DNA from 4 places in the Chromobacterium sp. CV08 genome. Region 2 is predicted to be linked to each of the others. Evidence: predicted binding sites of a transcription regulator. Region 2 holds the regulator's gene; each other region holds the start of a gene.
The links. The regulator sigma-54, encoded in region 2, starts transcription at its own class of promoters, with help from an activator protein. The targets are predictions, from matches to a motif close to CTGGCACGCTTCATGCTT.
Positions count from the first base shown of each region.

Region 1: WNM05_RS17025 (TauD/TfdA dioxygenase family protein) is a predicted target of sigma-54. The motif match lies at 612-629, and genes of this name have one in related genera.
Region 3: glnA (glutamate--ammonia ligase) is a predicted target of sigma-54. The motif match lies at 3,006-3,023, and genes of this name have one in related genera.
Region 4: glnK (P-II family nitrogen regulator) is a predicted target of sigma-54. The motif match lies at 1,954-1,971, and genes of this name have one in related genera.

Region 1 is NZ_CP150453.1:3,724,549-3,729,866, reverse strand. It holds gene WNM05_RS17030 (enoyl-CoA hydratase/isomerase family protein) at 1-54, shown strand, start outside; gene WNM05_RS17025 (TauD/TfdA dioxygenase family protein) at 855-1,760, shown strand; gene WNM05_RS17020 (FcoT family thioesterase) at 1,753-2,304, shown strand; gene WNM05_RS17015 (acyl carrier protein) at 2,352-2,696, shown strand; gene WNM05_RS17010 (type I polyketide synthase) at 2,699-5,318, shown strand, end outside.
Region 2 is NZ_CP150453.1:1,609,954-1,615,271, forward strand. It holds gene hprK (HPr(Ser) kinase/phosphatase) at 1-685, opposite strand, end outside; gene ptsN (PTS IIA-like nitrogen regulatory protein PtsN) at 678-1,139, opposite strand; gene hpf (ribosome hibernation-promoting factor, HPF/YfiA family) at 1,262-1,600, opposite strand; gene WNM05_RS07735 (RNA polymerase factor sigma-54) at 1,738-3,138, opposite strand; gene lptB (LPS export ABC transporter ATP-binding protein) at 3,145-3,873, opposite strand; gene lptA (lipopolysaccharide transport periplasmic protein LptA) at 3,870-4,430, opposite strand; gene lptC (LPS export ABC transporter periplasmic protein LptC) at 4,420-4,989, opposite strand; gene WNM05_RS07755 (KdsC family phosphatase) at 4,986-5,318, opposite strand, start outside.
Region 3 is NZ_CP150453.1:1,323,436-1,328,753, reverse strand. It holds gene mgtE (magnesium transporter) at 1-380, opposite strand, end outside; gene mtgA (monofunctional biosynthetic peptidoglycan transglycosylase) at 593-1,276, opposite strand; gene aroE (shikimate dehydrogenase) at 1,438-2,259, opposite strand; gene WNM05_RS06295 (rhodanese-like domain-containing protein) at 2,365-2,817, opposite strand; gene glnA (glutamate--ammonia ligase) at 3,090-4,508, shown strand; gene WNM05_RS06285 (DUF4124 domain-containing protein) at 4,641-5,099, shown strand; gene glnL (nitrogen regulation protein NR(II)) at 5,254-5,318, shown strand, end outside.
Region 4 is NZ_CP150453.1:4,452,756-4,458,073, forward strand. It holds gene WNM05_RS20260 (YifB family Mg chelatase-like AAA ATPase) at 1-1,406, opposite strand, end outside; gene WNM05_RS20265 (accessory factor UbiK family protein) at 1,413-1,700, opposite strand; gene glnK (P-II family nitrogen regulator) at 2,025-2,363, shown strand; gene WNM05_RS20275 (ammonium transporter) at 2,388-3,698, shown strand; gene WNM05_RS20280 (ClpXP protease specificity-enhancing factor) at 3,822-4,247, opposite strand; gene WNM05_RS20285 (glutathione S-transferase N-terminal domain-containing protein) at 4,258-4,860, opposite strand; gene WNM05_RS20290 (cytochrome c1) at 5,015-5,318, opposite strand, start outside.

The DNA.
Region 1 (5,318 bases), 2.1 Mb from region 2:
GTCGGTACCCGGGCGTTTCTCGACAAGCAGGCGCCCAAGTTCAAGGGGCGGTGAGGCGGCGGCGATGAGGCCGCGTATCGCCTTGCCGACGCCGGGCGTAGACGGGCCGCGGCGTTCTTTACTTCCGTCGCGACCGCCCGGAGCCGTGCCGCCGTCGCCGCCGTCTCTCGGCGCCGCGCCCGGCCGGCAACGCTTTCCCAGGCGGCTGGGCCGCCCATTTCCCGAATCCCGGCGGCCGTCGGCAGCGGCCGCCGCCTGACCGTTCCGGTCCTTGGCGCCTGTTCACGATCTTTTTTTACGGGCAGCGCGGCCCAGCCAGCAGGCCAGATGCAAGGCGGAGGGCGTAGACCCTGGTGATTCCAGGGTCCAGCCCGGCAACGCGGCGGATGGCCTGCCTGCCGGACTGCCCTTCGGGGCCGCTTTCCGCGCCGTGCGTCCTGCAGAAATGAAAGCATCGTAAACAGGCTCTTTAGGGCGCGATTGCGCCGCTCCTCGTTTTTCCGACAGTCCGACGGCCCGGCATCGCCGGGGCCGCCTTCCCCGTTTTCCATCGCCGGCGAGGCTTTTCGTCCCGGCCGTCCCCATCGCCGCCATTCGCCTTCGACGCAGGGCTGGCGCGGCTTGCGCTTTCCCGCCGCGAATATTCAGCGCTGAGAAAATCAGCACAAAAGCAACAAATGTCAATTTTAATGCTTAATGAATTGACAAATGTCATACAAATACCAATAGAATATCGAGCGATTACTCTAATTGTTCGTCGGGAGTCAATCCTATGGCGAACGATTGCCTTGCATTTCAACGGAATCGCGCCGAATGGCGCGGGTGGGATTTGTAGCGACTCCAGGGAGCATGGAATGAAGAACCTTGTGATCAGCGACACAGCGGCGATTCTCGATCGCCGGGTGACCGACTTGGACGATGAAGAGATCCGGCAACTGAAACAGGCCGTCTACCAGCACGGGATCGTCGTGCTGAAGGCGCAGACGGCCTCCGCCGCCGAGTTCGTCCGCTTCGGCCGCCGCATCGGCGAGATCTGCCCCTACTACGAGGAAATGTACCGCCACCCGGAGCATGCGGAAATTTTCGTCTCTTCGAACTGCGAGGCGGACGGCAAGCTGGTCGGCGTGCCGAGGACCGGCAAGTTCTGGCATTCCGACTATGCCTTCATGCGGCAGCCGTTCGCCTTCACCATCACCTATCCGCAAGTGGTGTCCTCGCAGAATCGCGGCACCTACTTCATCGACATGGCCCAGGCCTACCGGCGGCTGCCGGCCGAGCTGAAGGCCAGGCTGGAAGGCGCGACGGCCACCCATTCGGTCCGCCGCTATTTCAAGATACGTCCGAGCGACGTCTACCGCCCGATAGGGGAGATCCTGGCCGAGGTCGACAGCAAGACCCCGGCGGTCGAGCATCCGGCGGTCATCCGCCATCCGGTCACCGGCGAGTCCATCCTGTACGCCAGCCGGGGCTTCACCGAGTCGCTGACGCTGGCCGACGACGCCGACGGCGCCGCGACGCTGGGCGAGCTGATGGCCGAGACCGGGCAGACCGACGACAGCTTCAGCCATCCGAACATCCAGCTGCTGAACATCAGCGAAGGCGACATCATCGTCTGGGACAACCGGCGCTTCGTCCACCATGCCAAGCACAGCGACAAGATCGAGCCGACCAAGACCTTCCGTCTGACCGCCTACGACGGCCATCCGTTCAGCGGCGAGCCGGCGCCGGCGCGCGAGAAGGAGGGGCTGAGCCTTGCTTGAATCCGAACAGCTACTGGCGCGCCAGCCGGCGCCGCCCGCCGTCTTCAACGATCCGGCGCTGCGGGCGCGGGTCTTGTCGGTCTATTTCGACAACGCCCGCTATCTGGAGACGGCCGATATCGGCGTCGACCACAGCGACGGCAAGGAGGAGGTGGTGTCCTGCGGCGTCCTCTCCGTTCCCGAGTCCTGCTACATCGAGAGCACCGGGCACTTCAACTCGGTGGAGTTCAACATCTGTTACAACCAGATCATGTACGACGCGATCGCCCATGCGTCGAAATACCGGCTGGCATCGTACTTCTCCGACTGGGGCGTCGAGGGATTCTTCTCGCGCCAGTTGCCCGACATCCTGATCACCCGCTTCCATAGCCGCTTCAGCAAGCCGTTGAACGCGTCCAGCTTTCGCGGCGAGTTCGTGATCCGGTCCGCCCGGCTGCATCGCACCGCCCAGCCCTTCCTGTTCCTGAAGACCAGTTGCCGGTTTTTCGACGATGCCGGCGGCGAAGCCGCCGGCGAGGTCGACCTGGCCATTCTCAACCCCTGACAGGGCGGACCCGCGTCGCAGCGGGTCCCCGCCAAGGAGGCCAAGCCTTGATTCCGCAGTCCATTACCCGCGCGCAGCTGGAGCAGGAGTTGCACGCGATCGCCAGGGCCGTGCTGCACAAGGGCGCGCTGCAGTCCAAGCAGAGCCTGTTCGAGCAGGGACTGACTTCGGTCGGCGCGCTGGAAATCCGCGGCCGGCTGGAGAGCCGGTTCCAGATACGGCTGCAATCCAGCACCTTGTTCGATTATCCGACGCTGGCCGCGCTGGCGTCCTTCCTGCTGGAGCGCCTGCAATCCGAAAGCGCCAGGCCCGCCGCCGTCCGGCCGCAGGACGGCCCGGTTCTGGGGGACGCGCTGGTGCGTGAAATTCTGAAAAAGGAATTTGGAGTCTAAACATGGATCACCCGGATTCTAAGCTGGCGGCGGCGGCCAGACAGCTGCTGGCCGAAAAATACGAGCCCATCGCCATCGTCGGCGTCGGCCTGCGCCTGTCGGAGGGCATTGCCGACCTGGAAGGCTTTCACCGCCTGCTGTTGGCTGGGCGGGACAATATCGTGCCGATTCCGGAATCGCGCTGGGACAATGGACGCTATTTCCAGTCCTTGCACCATCCGGACAATCTGATCTGCACCAACGAGGGCGGCTATCTCGACGATATCGACAAGTTCGACCCGGCCTTCTTCTCCATCTCGCCGAAAGAGGCGCGCTATATGGATCCGCAGCAGCGGATCATGCTGGAGCTGTGCTGGCACGCGCTGGAAAACGCCGGCCTGAATCCGGCCGAACTGCGCGGCGGGGACGGCTCGGTCTATCTGGGCACCAGCAGCCTGGACTACGCCCGCGAGATGCTGGGCCTGTCCGAAGCCCAGCTGGTCAGCCAGCTCGGCACCGGCACCGCCAACAGCGCCATTTCGGGCCGCGTTTCCTATTTTCTGGGCTGGCGCGGGCCCTGCCTGACGGTGGACACCGCCTGCTCGTCGTCGCTGGTGGCGATACACCTGGCGGCGACGGCGCTGCGCAACCGGGAGACCTCGATCGCGCTGGCCGGCGGCATCAGCATCGCCCATGATCCGATCAGCCACATCATCTTCACCCGCGCCAACATGCTGGCGCCGGACGGCCGCTGCAAGACCTTCGACGAGAGCGCCGACGGCTACGGCCGCAGCGAGGGCGCCGGCGTGGTGGTGCTGCGCCGGCTGTCGGACGCGCTGGCCGACGGCAACCGCATCCTGGGCGTGGTGCGCGGTTCCGCGGTGCGCCAGGACGGCGAAAGCGGCGGCCTGACGGTGCCCAACGGACGGGCGCAGGAGGCCGTGATGCGCGAGGCGCTGGCGCGCTCGCCGCTGACGCCGGCCGACATCAGCTATGTCGAGGCCCACGGCACCGGCACCCCCTTGGGCGACCCGATCGAGATCCACTCGATAGGCTCGCTGTTCGCCGACCGCGCGGACGACGATCCGCCGGTCCATGTCGCATCGTCCAAGACCAATCTCGGCCACATGGAGGCCGCCGCCGGCATAGGCGGCGTGCTCAAATGCCTGGCGCAGCTGCAGCACGGGCTGATCTATCCGCACATCCAGTTCGATACGCCGTCGTCCAAGATAGACTGGCACGAGCTGAAGGTGACGGTGCCGACGGCGCCGCAGGGCTGGGACGCGCCGGTGCGCCGGGCGCTGGTGAACTCCTTCGGTTTCGCCGGAACGATAGCCAGCCTGGTGCTGGAGCAGGCGCCTGCGACCGGCCGGGGCTGGGCGCGGCCGACCGGGCAGGGGCCGCTGATCGCCACGGTGTCGGCCAAGTCGCCGTCGGCGCTGCTGGCCAATCTGCAGGCGCATCTGGCGTATCTGCAGGCCGCCGAGGACGTCGATATCGGCCGCTACGCCTGGACCGCCAGCGTAGGGCGGCAGCACCACGGCTATCGCTGGGCGGCGCCGGCCGGCGACCGCGTCGGCCTGATGCAGACGCTGCGGGACGCGCTGGCCGATCCGGAGTCGCTGCTGGCCGAGGCCGAGAAGAAGCAGGCCTTCGCCGACGCCCGCGTGGCCCTGCTGCTGACCGGCCAGGGCGCGCAGTTCGCCGGCATGGGGGAGGCGCTGTACCGCGGCAATCCGGCCTTCCGCGAGGCGCTGGACGAGGTGGCGCGGCATTTCGACGCGCTGATGGACGTCAAGCTGCTGGATCTGATGTTCGACCGCTCGGACTCGGCCGGCGCCCGGCTTGGGCAGACCCGCTACACGCAGCCGGCGCTGTTCGCCTTCAACTACGCCGTGGCCCGGATGTGGATGACCTACGGCGTCGAGCCGTCGGTGCTGCTGGGGCACAGCGTGGGCGAGATCGCCGCCGCCTGCCTGGCCGGCCTGTTCTCTCTGGAGGACGCGGCGAGGATGACGGTGCGCCGCGCCGAGCTGATGCAGGCGGTCAGCGCCGACGGGGCGATGCTGGCGGTCAAGACTTCGCGCGAGGCGCTGGCGCCTTATCTGTCCGGGGCGGACGACGTCGGTTTCGGCGGTTTCAACGGTCCGGCGCAGACGGTGCTGTCCGGCGGCCGCGCGTCGCTGGAGGCGATCGCGCGGCGGCTGGAGGCGGACGGCATCGCGCATCGCCGGCTGGACGTCTCCCACGCCTTCCACTCGACGCATATGGCCGACGCGGCCGAGGCCTTCCGCGAGTTCATGGCCTCGATCGAGTTCCGGCCGCTGCAGCGGGAGTTCGTTTCCAATGTCAGCGGCGACATCGCCGTCCAGGACGAGGTCGCCACGCCGGAATACTGGGCCAGGCACATCTGCGCGCCGGTGGACTTCGCCGGCGGCATGGCGACGATAGCGGCGCGCGGCCCCCACGTCTTCCTGGAGACCGGCCCCAGTCCGCATCTGACGGCGATGGGCCGCGGATGCGTGGCGGCGGCCGAGCATTGCTGGCTGGCCACGATGGACAGGACCTTGTCGGAGACGGCAAGCCTGGAACGGGCCGTCATCGGCCTCTATGCGGCCGGCCAGGAGCTGGATTGGCGCGCGC
Region 2 (5,318 bases):
GCACCTTCTTCGGCCGGACCGCGGTCTCGCCGAAGATGGTGCGGATATTGAGGATGCCGAGGCCGCGCACTTCGAGGAAGTCGCGCAACAGCGGCGGGCAGCGGCCCTCCAGCGTGTCCGGGCCGATGCGGTACAGTTCGACGGCGTCGTCGGCGACCATGCCGTGGCCGCGCGAGATCAGTTCCAGCGCCAGCTCGCTCTTGCCCATCGCCGAGTCGCCCATGATCAGCACGCCGATCTCGAACACGTCGAGGAAGACGCCGTGCAGCACGGTGGACACCGCCAGCGCGCGGGCGAGGTAGATCCGCAGCACGTCCATCAGGTACGGACTTTCCAGCGTGCTGCACATCAAGGGCACGTTGTGGCTGTGGCAGTAGTCGCGCAGCAGCCGCGGCACCGGCTGGTTGTTGGCCACCATCACCACCGACATGCTCTTGTGGAACAACTGGTCCAGCGCGGTCTTGGCCGCCGACTGCTCCAGCTTGTTCAGATAATCGACTTCGGCCAGGCCCAGCACCTGCACCCGGTTAGGGTGGATGAAGTTCAGGTGGCCGACCAGCGCCAGCGTCGGGCGCTGGTCGTCGTTGCCGATCACATTGTCGGAGCCGCCGGTGCCGGCCACCCAGGTCAGATTGAGTTTCTGCTGATTTTCCTGGTACAGCCTGCGTACGGTGATGCTAGGCATTGGGGGTCCATTCGCTGAGCAGCTGGTAGAGTTCGTCGCGCTTGGCGATGCCCAGCATCTTCTCACGCATCTGGCGGCTGGAGAACATCTGCGCCAGTTCGGACAAGACCTGCAGGTGCAGGTCGGTGGCATGTTCGGGCACCAGCAGCACGAACAGGCATTGCACCGGCTTGCCGTCCGGCGCGTCGAACGGGATCGGCGCCTTCAGCCGGATGAACACGCCGGTGGCCTCCTTCAGGCCGCGGGCGCGGCCGTGTGGAATGGCGACGCCCTGTCCCAGTCCGGTGGAGCCCAGTTTTTCGCGGCTGAACAGGCTGTCGAAAATCTCGCTGCGGGCGATGCCGCGGGTGTTTTCCACCAACAGGCCCACCTGTTCGAACACCCGCTTCTTGCTGGAGACGTCCAGATCGAGCAGCACATGGTCCGGAGTCAGGATTTTGCCGATGAGATTCATATTGGGTTATGCATGCGGCTCTTGGAGAAACCCGGAATTCTACGTTGCCTTGATAGTACTGAAAACCGGCAAGCGCAAAGAAAAACGGGAACCGTCCGGTTCCCGTTGCCTTCAGAGTCGCGTCACAGCGAGGCTTGCGCCGCTTCGCCGGAGCTTTGGCCGGTGCCCTGCGCGCGATGCTCGGTCAGCTTTTCCTTGTACTTCAGCACCTGGCGGTCCAGCTTGTCCATCAGCAGATCGATGGCGGCGTAGAGGTCGGCCTCGGACGCCTCGATGTGGATGTCCTTGCCGGACAGGTGCACGTTGACTTCCGCTTTTTGAACCAGTTTGTCCACCGAGAGAGTAACGGAGATGTCGATCACATGGTCGACGTGGCGGGTGATGCGCTCCAGTTTGTTTTCGATGTATTCACGCAGCGACGGGGTGACTTCCAGGTGCAGACCAGTTACTTTGAGGTTCATACCCTAGCTCCTTCTGGTGTTGACCACCCGGTCGGGTTGCCGGGCGGCATTGTATTTCTTAGAACCTGCTTACGATCCGCTGCTTCTGTGTCGTACCGCTTTGGCCCGCGCGTTCGTAAACCGGTCCTCAAGGCCTGTCACAGTGCCTTGCGCAGATTCACCGCCGGAATCTGCATGGCTTCACGATACTTGGCTACGGTGCGTCTGGCAACCTGTATTCCCCGGCGGGCCAGCGCGTCGGCGATGGCGCTGTCCGACAGCGGTTTCGCGCTGTCCTCGCCGTCTATCATGCCGCGTATGTGAGCCTTGATGGCGGTGGCGGAGCATTCTCCTCCGCCGTCGGTTTCCAGCGAACTGCCGAAGAAGTACTTGAGCTCGAACAGGCCGCGGGGGCAGAGCAGGTACTTCTGGCTGGTCGAGCGGGAAACGGTGGATTCGTGCAGGCCGATCTCGTCCGCGATGTCGCGCAGGATCAGCGGCCGCATCGCCACCTCGCCATGTTCAAAGAACGATTGCTGCCGTTCAACGATAGCTTCCGCCACTTTCAGAATAGTGTCAAATCGCTGCTGGATGTTCTTCACCAGCCAGCGCGCCTCCTGCAGCGGGCCGGCCAGTTCGCCGGCGCCGCGCTTGTCGGCCAGCAGCCGCTCGTACAGCCGGTTGACGCGCAGCCGCGGCATCGCCGAGCGGTTCAGCTCCGCGACCCAGCGGCCGCGCAGCTTCCTGACCGCGATGTCCGGAATCACGTAGTGGATGTCGCCGTGGCCGTAGCCGCTGGCGGGGTAGGGGTTCAGCCGGGAGATCAGCGCCTGCGCCTGGCGCAGCGCCGCGTCGTGGCAGCCGAGCAGCTTCTTCAGCTTCGCGTAGTCGCGCGCGCCCAGCAGCTCCAGGTGTTCGCGCGCGATGTCCAGCGCCAGCGCGCGGCCCGGTTCGTCGGCCGGTCGCCGCAGGAGCTGCAGTTGCAGCGATTCGGCCAGCGAGCGCGCGCCGACGCCGGCCGGATCGAACTGCTGCAGCAGCTTCAGGCCGACGGCCAGCTCGTCGCTGTCCAGCTGCAGCTCCAGCGGCAGATTGCCGGCCAGCTCGTCGAGGTCCAGCGGCAGGTAGCCGTCGTCGTCCAGTTCCTCTATCAGCAGGCTGGCGACCGCCCGGTCGCGGTCGCTCAGCGCGATTTCCCCCAGCTGGGCCAGCAGGTGCTCGCGCAGGCTGGGCTGGCTGGGCACGTTGAGCATCGGATCGTAGTCGTCGTCGCCGCCCTGGCGGCCGCCGGCGCCCCAGTCCAGCAGTTCGCCGACGCCGGCGCCGTCGTCGCGGCCGTCGGCATCCTGCGTTTCTCCGGCGCCATGGTCGGCGCCGTCGGGGGCGGCTTCGCCGTCGTGCGGCTCGTCGCCGCGTTCCAGCAGCGGATTGTCGAGCAGGAAGCGATCCACCTCGGCTTGCAGGTCCAGCGTGGACAGCTGCAGCAGCTTGATCGATTGCTGTAGCTGCGGCGTCAGCGTCAGCTGTTGCGAGACCTTGAGCTGAAGGGCCTGTTTCATCGCCGCTTACAGATGGAAGTGCTCGCCGAGGTAGACCTCGCGCACCCTGTCGTTGTTGACCAGTTCCTCGGGCTGGCCGGAGGCCAGCACCGAGCCGTCGCTGATGATGTAGGCGCGGTCGCAGATGCGCAGCGTCTCGCGGACGTTGTGGTCGGTGATCAGCACGCCTATGCCGCGTTCCTTCAGGAAGGAGATGATCTTCTGGATGTCTATCACCGCGATCGGGTCGACGCCGGCGAACGGTTCGTCCAGCAGGATGAAGCGCGGCCGCGTGGCCAGCACGCGGGCGATTTCGACCCGGCGCCGTTCGCCGCCGGACAGCGACAGCGCGTTGCTGTCGCGCAGATGGCCGATGTTCAGGTCGTCCAGCAGCAGATCCAGTTCCTTTTCCAGCTCCTTGCCCTTGCGTCCGGAGATTTCCAGGATGGCGGCGATGTTTTCCTCCACCGTCATCCGGCGGAAGATCGACGCCTCCTGCGGCAGGTAGCCGAGGCCGAGCTGGGCGCGCTGGTGTATCGGATAGCGGGTGATGGAGGCGTCGTCGAGCCGGATGTCGCCGTCGTCGGCGCCAATCAGGCCGACGATCATGTAGAAGCTGGTGGTCTTGCCGGCGCCGTTGGGGCCGAGCAGGCCGACGACCTCGCCGCTCTGTATGCTCAGCGAGACGTCCTTGACCACGGTGCGCTTCTTGAAGCGCTTCTTCAGGTGGGATACGGTCAGTATGCTGGGGTTCATCGCTGATCCGCTCCGGCGGGCTTGGCTGCCGCGGGCTGCGAGGCGGTGTTCTTCGGTTGCAGGATCACCGTGGTGCGGCCGCCCTTGCCGGCCGCCGCGCCGCTGCCGCCGCCGAGCACCTGGTAGGTCTCGTTCTGGGTGTCGTAGGTGATCACGGTGCCTATCGCCAGGTCGCCGTTGCGCTTGACGCGGGCGTTGCCGGTCAGCACCGCGCTGTGGGCGGCGCTGTTGTAGTCGAGCTTGCTGGACTGGCCCTCGACCCAGCCGCCGTTATTGTCCATCTTCTGGCGGAAGGTGACGATGCGGCCGGTGGCCTGCAAGGTCTGGTTGCCCTGCTTGTCCTGGGTGGCCACCACCTTGTCGGCGTTCAGACGCAGCGTGCCCTGCACCACGACCACATTGCCGGTGCAGACGGAAACGCCTTTGATCTGGTCCATGGTGCAGCCGTTGTCGCTGGTGATTTCCAGCGGCTTGTTGCGGTCGGCCTGCTCGGCCTGCGCGAGCGCGGAGGCGGCCAGCAGCAGGCTGGCCAGTGCGATTCGGGACTTATTTGGCATAGGTGATCTTGGTTGTGGACAGCAGATTGAGCAGGCCCAGCGGCTCCTGGTAGGTGAAGCCTATCGAGTTGGCCACCGAGTTGCCGTGGTGGATCACCGACGGCGCTTTCGAGCTGGCGTAGCGCTTGCCGGTGTCGACGAACATCGCGCTGCTTTCCAGCCGGGTTTCCGGTTGCTTGCTGTCTGCGGGTTTGATCAAAACGACTTTCTTGTCGAAGAAAGCCTGCTGGTTCTTGTTGTTGTAGCGGCCGGTCTCGCCGATGACGCGGTATTGCAGCGCCCCCTGCTGGTACTGGTACAGGTCGGGATTCTCGAAATAGGCGTCCGGCTTGCCCGGATATTGCCACATCCGGCTGGCGATCAGCTTGTCCAGCAGCTTGCCCTGCATGTCGTAGCGGGTGGCGACCATGTTTTCCGCGACGTACTCCGGCTTGTCCGGGTCCAGGTCGCGGCGATGGCTGTCCCAGCGCGAGATCTGGTCCAGCCATACGGTCAGCAGCGCGGTCAGGCCGATCAGCAATACCGGGAACAGCCGGTGCGAGCGCAATAGCTTCATCATGCCAGATACCCGGCGACGACGGCGTCGAAAGTGCCCTGCGCCTGCATGATCAGCTCGGCCAGTTCGCGCACCGCGCCGTGGCCGCCCGGATTGCCGGTGACGTAATGGCAATGCTGGCGCACCTGCGGCGGGGCCTCGGGCACCGCCACCGCCAGGCCGACGCGGGTCAGGATCGGCAGGTCGATCAGGTCGTCGCCGATGAAGGCGCAGGCGTCGACGGAGAGGCCGGTCTTTTCCAGCAGGTCGGCCAGCGCGACCTTCTTGTCGTGCACGCCGCCGTAGTAGTGGTCTATCTTCAGCGCGCGCGCGCGATGCTCGACGCAGCGGTC
Region 3 (5,318 bases), 290 kb from region 2:
AGTTCGTCGGCATCCAGGCCGGCCAGGGCAGCGACCAGCTGATCCGCGTCCATCACCTCGATCAGCGACTCGCGCACCGCGTCGGACACTTCCAGCAGCACGGCGCCGTCGCGCGCCGGATCGGTCAGATCCCAGGCCAGCAACCTGTCCTCCAGCGGCAGCGCCTCCAGCACGTGGGCGATGTCGGCCGGATGAAGCTGGGCAAGCTTCTGGCCCAGTTCCAGCAGATTGTGTTGCGGCGCCTGCGGATCGGCGGCATCGGCCGCGTCCTGCCTCGCCATCAGATGTTCGAGCTGGCGCTGGCGCTCGATCAGGCGCTGCACCAGGCCCAGGCTTTCCTGCAGACGATCGGCGGATTGTTGCTTGAAGGCAACCGTCATGCACGTCTCCTTCCGCCCACGGGGCGCACGGAGGCCGACGGTGTGAGGCGGGACTTTATAGAATGATACGGGATTGGATTACGGGGTAACTGGGTAAGTCCATTGCCTTGGCCGCGGCGAGCCCGCGGCGCGATAAAGAAAGTCGCGATTGTAACATGGCGCCGCAACGGGCTTCCAGCCGGCAGCCCCCTGGCCGACCGGACCCGGCCGGATCAGGGCAGCTCGACGTAAGCCATCCGGCGCTGGATGATGCGGGTCTTGCGGGCCAGGCCCGGCGCGTTGCGGTGGGCGTCGTAGTAGCGAGGATTCGGCACCATCGCGGCCAGCTTGGCCGCCTGGAACGACGACAGCCGGGAGGCGCCGGTGCGGAAATAGTAGCGCGCGGCGGCCTCGGCGCCGAACACGCCGTCGCCCCATTCGATCACGTTCAGATAGATCTCGTAGATGCGGCGCTTGTCCATCGCGGTTTCCAGCATCACCGTGATCAGCGCCTCCTCCAGTTTGCGCCACGGCGTCTTGCCGCTGGACAGGAACAGGTTCTTCGCCAGCTGCTGGCTGATGGTGGAGCCGCCGGCGACGATCCGGCCCTTTTTCAGGTTCTTCTCGAACGCCGCTTCGATGCCGTCCCAGTCGAAACCCTCGTGATCGACGAACTTCGCGTCCTCGGACGCGATCAGCGCCCGCTTCAGATTCGGCGATATCCTGGCGTAAGGCACCCACTGGTGGCTGAGCTCGGCCTCCGGGTCGTCCTTCTTCAGTCTGGCCAGCTGCTCGTTCATGAAGGAGCTGGCATCGGGATTGTGGTCGCGCCAATACAGGATATGGCCGAACACCCACAGGTTATAAAGCACAAAGGCGGCCATCAGGACCGCCAGGATTTTCAGGAAAAGACGCATCATGCAACTCGCGGAGCGAGGACCTCGTGATACGCATCCCGTGCAGTACGGCATGCGTGCGACCCGCTGGCCGCTCAGCGGCAGACCGGGTTCAAACAAGGGCCGCCGCGGCGGCCCTCTTTACTATTGCGGGGATGGCACAGCAGTACGGCGGATCGCCGTCAGGCCAGCACTTCCCTCAGCATATTGGTCACCTTGCGCGTTTCCGGCTGGATGCCGCGCCAGATCGAGAACGACTCGGCCGCCTGCTCCACCAGCATGCCCAGGCCGTCGGCCAGCATGCCGGCGTTCTCGCCCTGGGCGCGCTGCAGGAACGGCGTCAGGCCGCTGCCGTACACCATGTCGTAAGCCAGCGTGCGCGGCGTGAACACGCCGTGCGGCAGCGGCGGCATCTCGTTGTTCAGGCTGGTCGAGGTGGCGTTGATGACGATGTCGAAGCTGCGGCGCTCCAGCGCCGGATAGCCGACGGCCTCGACCTTTCCCCAGCGCGCGAAATGATGCGCCAGCGCCTCGGCCTTGATCACGGTGCGGTTGGCTATGGTCAGGCTGGCCGGCTTCTGCTCCAGTATCGGCTCCAGCACGCCGCGCACCGCGCCGCCGGCGCCGAGTATCAGCACGCGCTGGCCGGCGATCGGGTAATCCAGGTTCTCGACGATGTCGCGCACCAGGCCGACGCCGTCGGTATTGTCGCCGTACACCTTGCCGTCGCGGAAGGTCAGCGTGTTCACCGCCTCGGCGGCGCGCGCCCGCTCGGTGAGCTCGGACGCGTAGCGGAAGGCGTCGCCCTTGAACGGCAGCGTGATGTTCAAGCCCTTGGCGCCGCTGGCGACGAACGCGTCCACCGCTTCGCCGAAGTGGCCCAGTTCGGCGGACAGCCTTTCGTAGCGGATGTCCTGGCCCGTGGCCCGGGCGAACTCCTCGTGGATGAACGGCGACTGGCTGTGGGAGATCGGGTTGCCGATAACGGCGTAACGGTCGGTCATGTCCGGCTTTCCAATGTCTGAATGGTTGGTCTGCGGCGACGCAGCGCTTCAAGCGACACTTTGCCGTTTAATGACGCAAACTTCAACCGCGGCGCGCGTCGCGGCTCAGCCCTGCACCCACGGCAGGCCGCGCTGGCGCCAGCCGCCGACCGAGTTGCGGTGGCCGTCGGCGTCCAGATCGCCCTCGAAGCCCTCGAGCACGTTGTACACCTCGCTGTAGCCGTTGGCCGCCGCCAGCCGCGCCACCTGGTCGGAGCGGGCGCCGGAACGGCACATCACCAGCAGCACCGCCTCCGGATCGACCTGCTGGGTCAGCTGGGCCAGGAAATGCGGGTTCGGCGCCATGCCGGGATAGCTGCGCCACTCGATGTTGACGGCCTGCGGCACCGTGCCGACGAATTGCCATTCGGCGTGGCTGCGCACATCCAGCAGCACCGCCTTGGGCAGGCCCTGCATCAATTCGTAAGCCTCGTCGGGCAGGACCGCACCGCTATAGGGCAGGCCCAGCTGCTCGGCGCGCCTGTGCGCGGCCTGCAGTATCTGACTCGTTTTGCTCATGCTGTTTTCCTCCTGCAACACGGATCGCCTATGTTGGCGATTATCTGCCCGGCCGCCGCCGCTGGCAAATCGCACCAGAATGGTGCAGGACGACATTGCCGGCACCATCTTGGCCCGCCGGCGCGCATTCCGGCCGGCTGGCTAAGCCCATTCGGCTATGACACAATGCAGCAGCAGCGATTCTGGAGCTGGCACGCTTCCTGCTTAATGCCGGGCGTACCGATTTTTACGCACTTGCCCTTGGGTGCACGTTGCCTTTCAGGAGATAAACCATGGCAGTAGCCGACGTAGTCAAGCTGATCCAAGAAAACGACGTCAAATTTGTCGATCTGCGCTTTACCGACACCCGCGGCAAAGAACAGCACGTCTCCATCCCGGCCCATGTGCTGCTGGAAGACGCCGACGACTGGTTCGAGCGCGGCCACGCTTTCGACGGCTCCTCCATCGCCGGCTGGAAAGGCATCCAGGCATCCGACATGCTGCTGATGGCCGATCCGGCCACCGCCCGCATCGACCCGTTCTTCGACGAGCCGACCGTGTTCATGCACTGCGACGTGATCGACCCGGCCGACGGCAAGGGCTACGACCGCGACCCGCGCTCGATCGCCAAGCGCGCCGAAGCCTATCTGAAGGCGTCCGGCCACGGCGACACCGCCTACTTCGGCCCGGAACCGGAATTCTTCATCTTCGACAGCGTGACCTGGGGCACCGACATGTCCGGCTGCTTCGTCAAGATCAAGGCCGAGGAAGCGGCCTGGGCGTCGGCCGAGGAGTTCGAGGGCGGCAATATGGGCCACCGTCCGGGCGTCAAGGGCGGCTACTTCCCGGTTCCGCCGGTCGACTCCTCGCAGGACATCCGCTCGGCCATGGTGCTGCTGCTGGAGGAGCTGGGCGTGCCGGTCGAGGTGCACCACCATGAGGTGGCCACCGCCGGCCAGAACGAGATCGGCACCCGCTTCAGCACGCTGACCCAGCGCGCCGACTGGACCCAGATCCTGAAATACGTGGTGCACAACGTCGCCCACAGCTACGGCAAGACCGCCACCTTCATGCCCAAGCCCATCGTCGGCGACAACGGCTCCGGCATGCACGTGCACCAGTCGATCTGGAAAGACGGCGTCAACCTGTTCGCCGGCGACGGCTATGCCGGCCTGTCCGACACCGCGCTGTACTACATCGGCGGCATCATCAAGCACGCCAAGGCGCTGAACGCCATCACCAATCCGGGCACCAACTCGTACAAGCGCCTGGTGCCGCACTACGAAGCGCCGGTGAAGCTGGCCTACTCGGCGAAGAACCGCTCGGCCTCGATCCGCATCCCGCACGTGGCCAGCCCGAAGGCCCGCCGCATCGAAGCGCGCTTCCCGGATCCGCTGGCCAACCCGTACCTGTGCTTCTCGGCGCTGCTGATGGCCGGCCTGGACGGCATCCAGAACAAGATCCACCCGGGCGACGCCGCCGACAAGAACCTGTACGATCTGCCGCCGGAAGAGGACAAGCTGATCCCGACCGTGTGCGCGAGCCTGGACGAGGCGCTGGACGCGCTGGACAAGGACCGCGAGTTCCTGACCCGCGGCGGCGTGTTCTCCAACGAGTGGATCGACGCCTACATCGAGCTGAAGATGCAGGAAGTCAACCTGGCCCGCATGACCACCCACCCGGTGGAATTCGCGATGTACTACTCGCTGTAAGCCTGCCCAGGCGCGGCGGAACGGACGGCGGCCCTCACGGCCGCCGTTTTTGCGCCCGCTGTCCGCAACGCCATATGACGCGGCCGCCGGATTTGCTTATCATGCAGAAGCCCCCTAATCCAGTCACGCACGATGAAGACACTCGCCCTCAGTCTGCTGCTGGCCTGCTGCGCCGCCCAGGCCGACACCATCTACAAATACGTCGACGCGAACGGCAACGTCACCTATACCAATGTGCCGCTCCGCGGCGCGCAACCGATCAAGCTGAATCCCCTGTCGTCCTACCCCAGCCGCAAGGGCGGCGCCTCCCCGGCCAAGCCGGCCGCGTCCGGCGGCTATCCCAACATCGACGCCGACACCCAGAAGCAGCGCGACGGCGGCCGCAAGAAGATTCTGGAGCAGGAACTGGCCAACGAGTCCAAGGCGCTGGACGCCGCCAAGAAGGCGCTGACCGACGGCAAGGCCGTCCGGCTCGGCGACGAGGCGCGCAACTACCAGAAATACCTCGACCGCGTGCAGAAGCTGCAGAACGAGGTCACCGACCGCGAGAAGAACGTCGACGCGCTGAAGCGCGAACTGGGCATGCAGTAGCCACTCGCACCATTTTGGTGCAAACTGAAGCGATCATGCCCGCAGGCGGCGCCCGCCGCCGCGTCGTCCGGCCTCATGCCGGCTGGCGCGCTTATTGCTGAGGCATGACCGCGGCCGACCGCCGCCAGCCCATCATCATCACAAGCGGACCCCAATGCCCATACCCAGCTTTGCCGGACTGGAGCTGCTCGACACCCCGGTGCTGATCTGCGACGCCGA
Region 4 (5,318 bases), 2.0 Mb from region 2:
GAAACCCGCAGTATCCGATGATACGCGCGCGCCGACAAGCCGAGCCGCGGCAAGACCTCGGCCAGCAAGGCCAGCGCCGACTCGTCGCCCTGGCAATGCCGCTCCAGCGCCGCGCCCTGCAAGGCCGCGTTCAGGCAGCCCTGCCTCCGGTGCTGGCGGAGCCGGGCCAACTCGACCCGCTGGCGGACCGCCGCGCTCGACTCTCCGGGCGCCGCCTGCTGCAATTCCACGGCGCTCAGCGCCGGCACCTCCACCTGCAGGTCGATGCGGTCGAGCAATGGACCCGAGATTTTACCGCGATATCGTCCCACTTGCTCGGGCGTGCACCGGCAGCGGCCCGATGGATGGCCGTGATAGCCGCATGGGCAGGGGTTCATCGCCGCCACCAGCTGGAAGCGCGCAGGGAAACTGGCCTGTCGAGCCGCTCGCGAGATATGGATCACACCGCTTTCCATCGGTTCGCGCAGCACTTCCAGCACCTTGCGGTCGAATTCCGGCAACTCGTCGAGAAACAGCACGCCGTGATGCGCCAGGCTGATCTCGCCGGGCCGCGGCTCGCCGCCGCCGCCGACCAGCGCCACCGCCGACGCGGTATGGTGCGGCGCCCGAAACGGCCGCACCCGCCAGCGTTCCGGCTGAAAACCCTGCGAGCCGAGCGACAGCACCGCCGCGCTCTCCAGCGCCTCCGGCTCGGACAGCGGCGGCAGCAGGCCCGGCAGACGCGCCGCCAGCATGGACTTGCCGGTGCCCGGCGGCCCCATCAACAGCAGGCTGTGCCCGCCGGCGGCGGCGATTTCCAGCGCGCCGCGGGCGACGGCCTGGCCTTTGACATCGGCCAGATCCGGGTAGTTCGGCGCGGCGGCGGGGGCCGGCTGCGCCAATGCCTCCAGCGGCTGCAAGCCATTCAGAAAGGCGCAGGCCTGAGGCAGGGACTGCACGGCGTAGACTTCGGCGGAGGCCAGCACGGCCGCCTCCGCCGCGCTGGCCTCGGGCAACACGAAGGCGCGGCCGGCCGCATGGCACTGGCAAGCCATCGCCAGCGCGCCGCGCACCGGACGCAAGGCGCCGCTGAGCGCCAGCTCGCCGGCGAATTCGAAACGGGCGATGTCCTCGCACTTGACCTGGCCCGAGGCCAGCAGGACGCCGATGGCGATCGGCAGGTCGAAACGGCCGGAATCCTTGGGCAGGTCTGCCGGCGCCAGATTGACGGTGATCTTGCGGGCGGGGAATTCGAAACCGGAGGTGAGGATGGCCGCGCGCACGCGGTCGCGGCTTTCCTTGACCTCGGTCTCGGGCAGGCCGACGATGTTGAACGCCGGCAAGCCGTTGGCCAGGTGGACCTCGACGGCCACCTCCGGGGCGTCAAGCCCGGACAAAGCCCTGCTCGCCACCACCGCCAGCGTCATGGCCGCTCAGGAATGGCCGAGTTCGGACTGCTCTTCCACCCTGGCCGCTGCCTCGTCCGGAAACAGCTGGGTTTCCAGACGCGCCAGACGCGTCTCCAGCGCAGCCAGCTGTTCGCGGGTGCGCGTCAAGACCGCCTGCTGCACGTCGAATTCCTCGCGCGTCACCAGATCCATCTTCGCGAAGGTCGAGGACATCATCGCCTTGACGTTCTTCTCGATGTCCTTGGCCGGGCTGGCGGCGATGGTTTCGCTGATCTTGGCGCTGATCTCTTCAAACAGTTTCTGGCTCAACATGGTGGCGGCTCCCGTCGGGTGTCTTGACATGTTGCCGAGTGTAGCAAAAAGCGCCGTCGCGCTCCCGTTTTCCTGTACGCATAGTCATGGTCGCCGCGTCGCCAGCCGCGGCCATTCGACTCGACGATGCTGCAGCGCAACTTTGCACCAAAGTTGTGCAGTCTAGGCAGGCACGGTGCACAAGGAAAGTGCCCAAACGGCCAGAGACGTCTCTTTTGCACTGCATCACAATTCAGAGAACGTCCGCGGCGGCCTGGCACGATTCCTGCATTGACCGCCGCAGCAGCAATCGTCAGTCACTCGACCTTCCGAGAAGGAGCCACCATGAAGCTCGTCACCGCAGTCATCAAGCCGTTCAAGCTTGACGAAGTCCGCGAAGCGCTGTCCGCCATCGGCGTCCAGGGCGTCACCGTGTCCGAGGTCAAGGGCTTTGGCCGCCAGAAAGGCCATACCGAGCTGTACCGCGGCGCCGAATACGTCGTCGACTTCCTGCCGAAGGTGAAACTGGAAATCGCCATCGACGACGCCCTGCTGGACCAGGTGGTGGAAGCGATAGAGAAGTCCGCCCGCACCGGGAAGATCGGCGACGGCAAGATCTTCGTCTACGACCTGGAGCAGGTGATCCGCATCCGCACCGGCGAAACCGGCGCCGACGCCGTCTGACCACCGGAAAACTGGGGAAACATAATGAAAAAGATGCTCGCCGCAATGGCCTCCGGCCTGACCGCCCTCTCCCTGCCCGCGCTGGCCGACGCGCCGGCCGGCCCGGCCGTGGCCGCCGCCAAGGTCATCAATTCCGGCGACACGGCCTGGATGCTGACATCGACCGCGCTGGTGCTGTTCATGACCATACCCGGCCTGGCCCTGTTCTACGGCGGCATGGTCCGCAAGAAGAACGTGCTGGCCACGCTGATGCAAAGCTTCGCCATCACCGCGCTGGTGACGGTGCTGTGGACCGTGATCGGCTACAGCCTGGCCTTCACCGTCGGCACGCCGTACATCGGCGACCTGTCGCGCCTCCTGCTGGACGGCATGGTTTACATGAAGGACGCCGGCAAGCTGGCCGTGCATCCGCTGGCCGGCACCATCCCGGAATCGGTCTTCATGACGTTCCAGATGACCTTCGCCATCATCACGCCGGCGCTGATCACCGGCGCCTTCGCCGAGCGGATGAAGTTCTCGGCGATGCTGGTCTTCATGGCGCTGTGGTCGCTGCTGGTCTACGTGCCGGTCGCGCACTGGGTGTGGGCGCCCGGCGGCTGGATGGGCGACAAGGGCGTGCTGGACTTCGCCGGCGGCACCGTCGTGCACATCAACGCCGGCGTGGCCGGCCTGGTGACCGCGCTGGTGCTGGGCAAGCGCATCGGCTTCGGCAAAGAGGCGATGCCGCCGCACAACCTGATTCTGACGCTGGTCGGCGCCTCGATGTTGTGGGTAGGCTGGTTCGGCTTCAACGCCGGCTCAGCCGGCGCCGCCGACGGCCGCGCCGGCATGGCGATGGTCACCACCCAGGTCGCCACCGCGATGGCCGCGCTGGCCTGGATGTTCGCCGAGTGGGCGACCAAGAAGAAGCCGTCCGTGCTGGGCATCGCCTCCGGCGCCGTGGCCGGCCTGGTGGCCATCACGCCGGCCGCCGGCTTCGTCGACGTCAAGGGCGCGCTGGTGATCGGCCTGGCCGCCGGCGTGGTGTGTTTCTGGGGCGCCACCGGACTGAAGCACATGCTGGGCTACGACGACTCGCTGGACGCCTTCGGCGTGCACGGCGTCGGCGGCATCGTCGGCGCGCTGCTGACCGGCGTATTCGCCGTCAAGGACATCGGCGGCGCCGACGGCAGCCTGGCCACCCAGGCGCTGGGCGTCGGCGTCACCATCGTCTACTGCGGCATCGTCACCTTCGTTCTGCTGAAGCTGGTCGACATCGCGCTGGGATTGCGCGTCGCCGAGGACGAGGAGCGAGAAGGGCTGGACGTGGTGCTGCACGGCGAACGGGTCGAATAGCGCCGACAGCGATAACGATTTGTTGTGTAAGGGACTTTCGGGGCGTTCGCGCCCCGTTTTTTTTGCGCCGCGCGGACAGCAAAAAACCGGCCACGGGGCCGGTTCGAATCCAAAGGCGGGCGTCTACTTGACGATGCGCAGGCTGGGACGTCCGCTGGGACGGCCGCCCGGCCCCGGATCGTCTCCGTCCGGCCGCCCGTCGCCTTCCGGCGCCGGCCGCTCCTGGACGGCCTCGACCGCCGGCTCCACCTCGAAGCCCATGCCCTCGCCGGTTTCGCGCGCGAAAATCGACATCACGTTGCCGACCGGCACCCAGATATCGCGGGAGACGCCGCCGAAGCGGGCCGAGAACGAGATCCAATCGTTGTCGATCTGCAGGTTCTTGGTGGCGCCGTAGGCGATATTGAGCACGATCTCGTTGTTCTTGACGTACTCTAGCGGCACGTCGGCACGATCGTTGACCCATACGACGATGTACGGGGTATGGCCGTTGTCGCTGCACCACTGGTGCAGCGCGCGGATCATATAGGGCTTGGTGCTTGAGCTCATCGCGTCACCCTTATTTGCGCATCGCCTTTTCGGACGGCGTCAGCGAATCGATGAAGGACTGGCGCTGGAAGATGCGCTCGGCGTACTTCAGGATAGGCGCGGCGCTCTTGCCCAGATCGATGTTGTAATGCTCGAGGCGCCACATCAGCGGGGCGATGGCCACGTCTATCATCGAGAAATCGTCGCCCAGCATGAATTTCTGCTTGGAGAAGATCGGAGCGATGGTGGTCAGGCCGTCGCGGATCGCTTCGCGCGCCTTGGCCGCTTCCTTGCCGGTCGCACCGGCTTCCAGCGTCTTGACGTGGATGAACAGCTCGTTCTCGAAGCGATGCAGGAACAGGCGCGCGCGGGCACGCATCACCGGATCGGCCGGCATCAGCTGCGGGTGCGGGAAGCGCTCGTCGATGTATTCGTTGATGATGTTGGACTCGTGCAGGATCAGGTCGCGCTCCACCAGAACCGGCACTTCGTTGTACGGGTTCATCACAGCCAGATCTTCCGGCTTGTTATGGATATCCACATCGATGATTTCGAAATCCATTCCCTTTTCGAAGAGCACAATGCGGCAGCGCTGACTGAACGGGCAGGTGATTCCGGAGTAGAGGGTCATCATGGCGGAGTAAATCCTTGACTAACTTAAAAAATGAGTGCAGCGCGCATTCTAGCACCTTCGGCACGCCACATTCCAGCCTTTCAACACAACATCATGATTTCAAAAAGAAAAAAGGCGGAATCGCTTCCGCCTTTCCGACTCACGCCGACACGCGTCAATGCACGTCGCGCCAGTACTCCTTCTTGAGCAGATAGACCAGCGGGAACAGCAGCAGGCCCAGGAACATCAGCACCACGTAGCCGATCTGCTGGCGCTTCACCGCCGCCGGCTCGCCCATGAAGACCAGGAAGTTGGTCAGGTCGGCCATTCGCTTGTCGTACTCCACGGTATTGGCCTTGCCGTTCTCCAGCTTGGTCAGCGTGCCGGCCTTGACCAGCTCCAGCTTGTGCACCTCGTTGCCCTCGGCGTCCTTCGAGGTCTTCAGCACCTGCTCGCCCTGCCACTCCCAGAAGATGTGC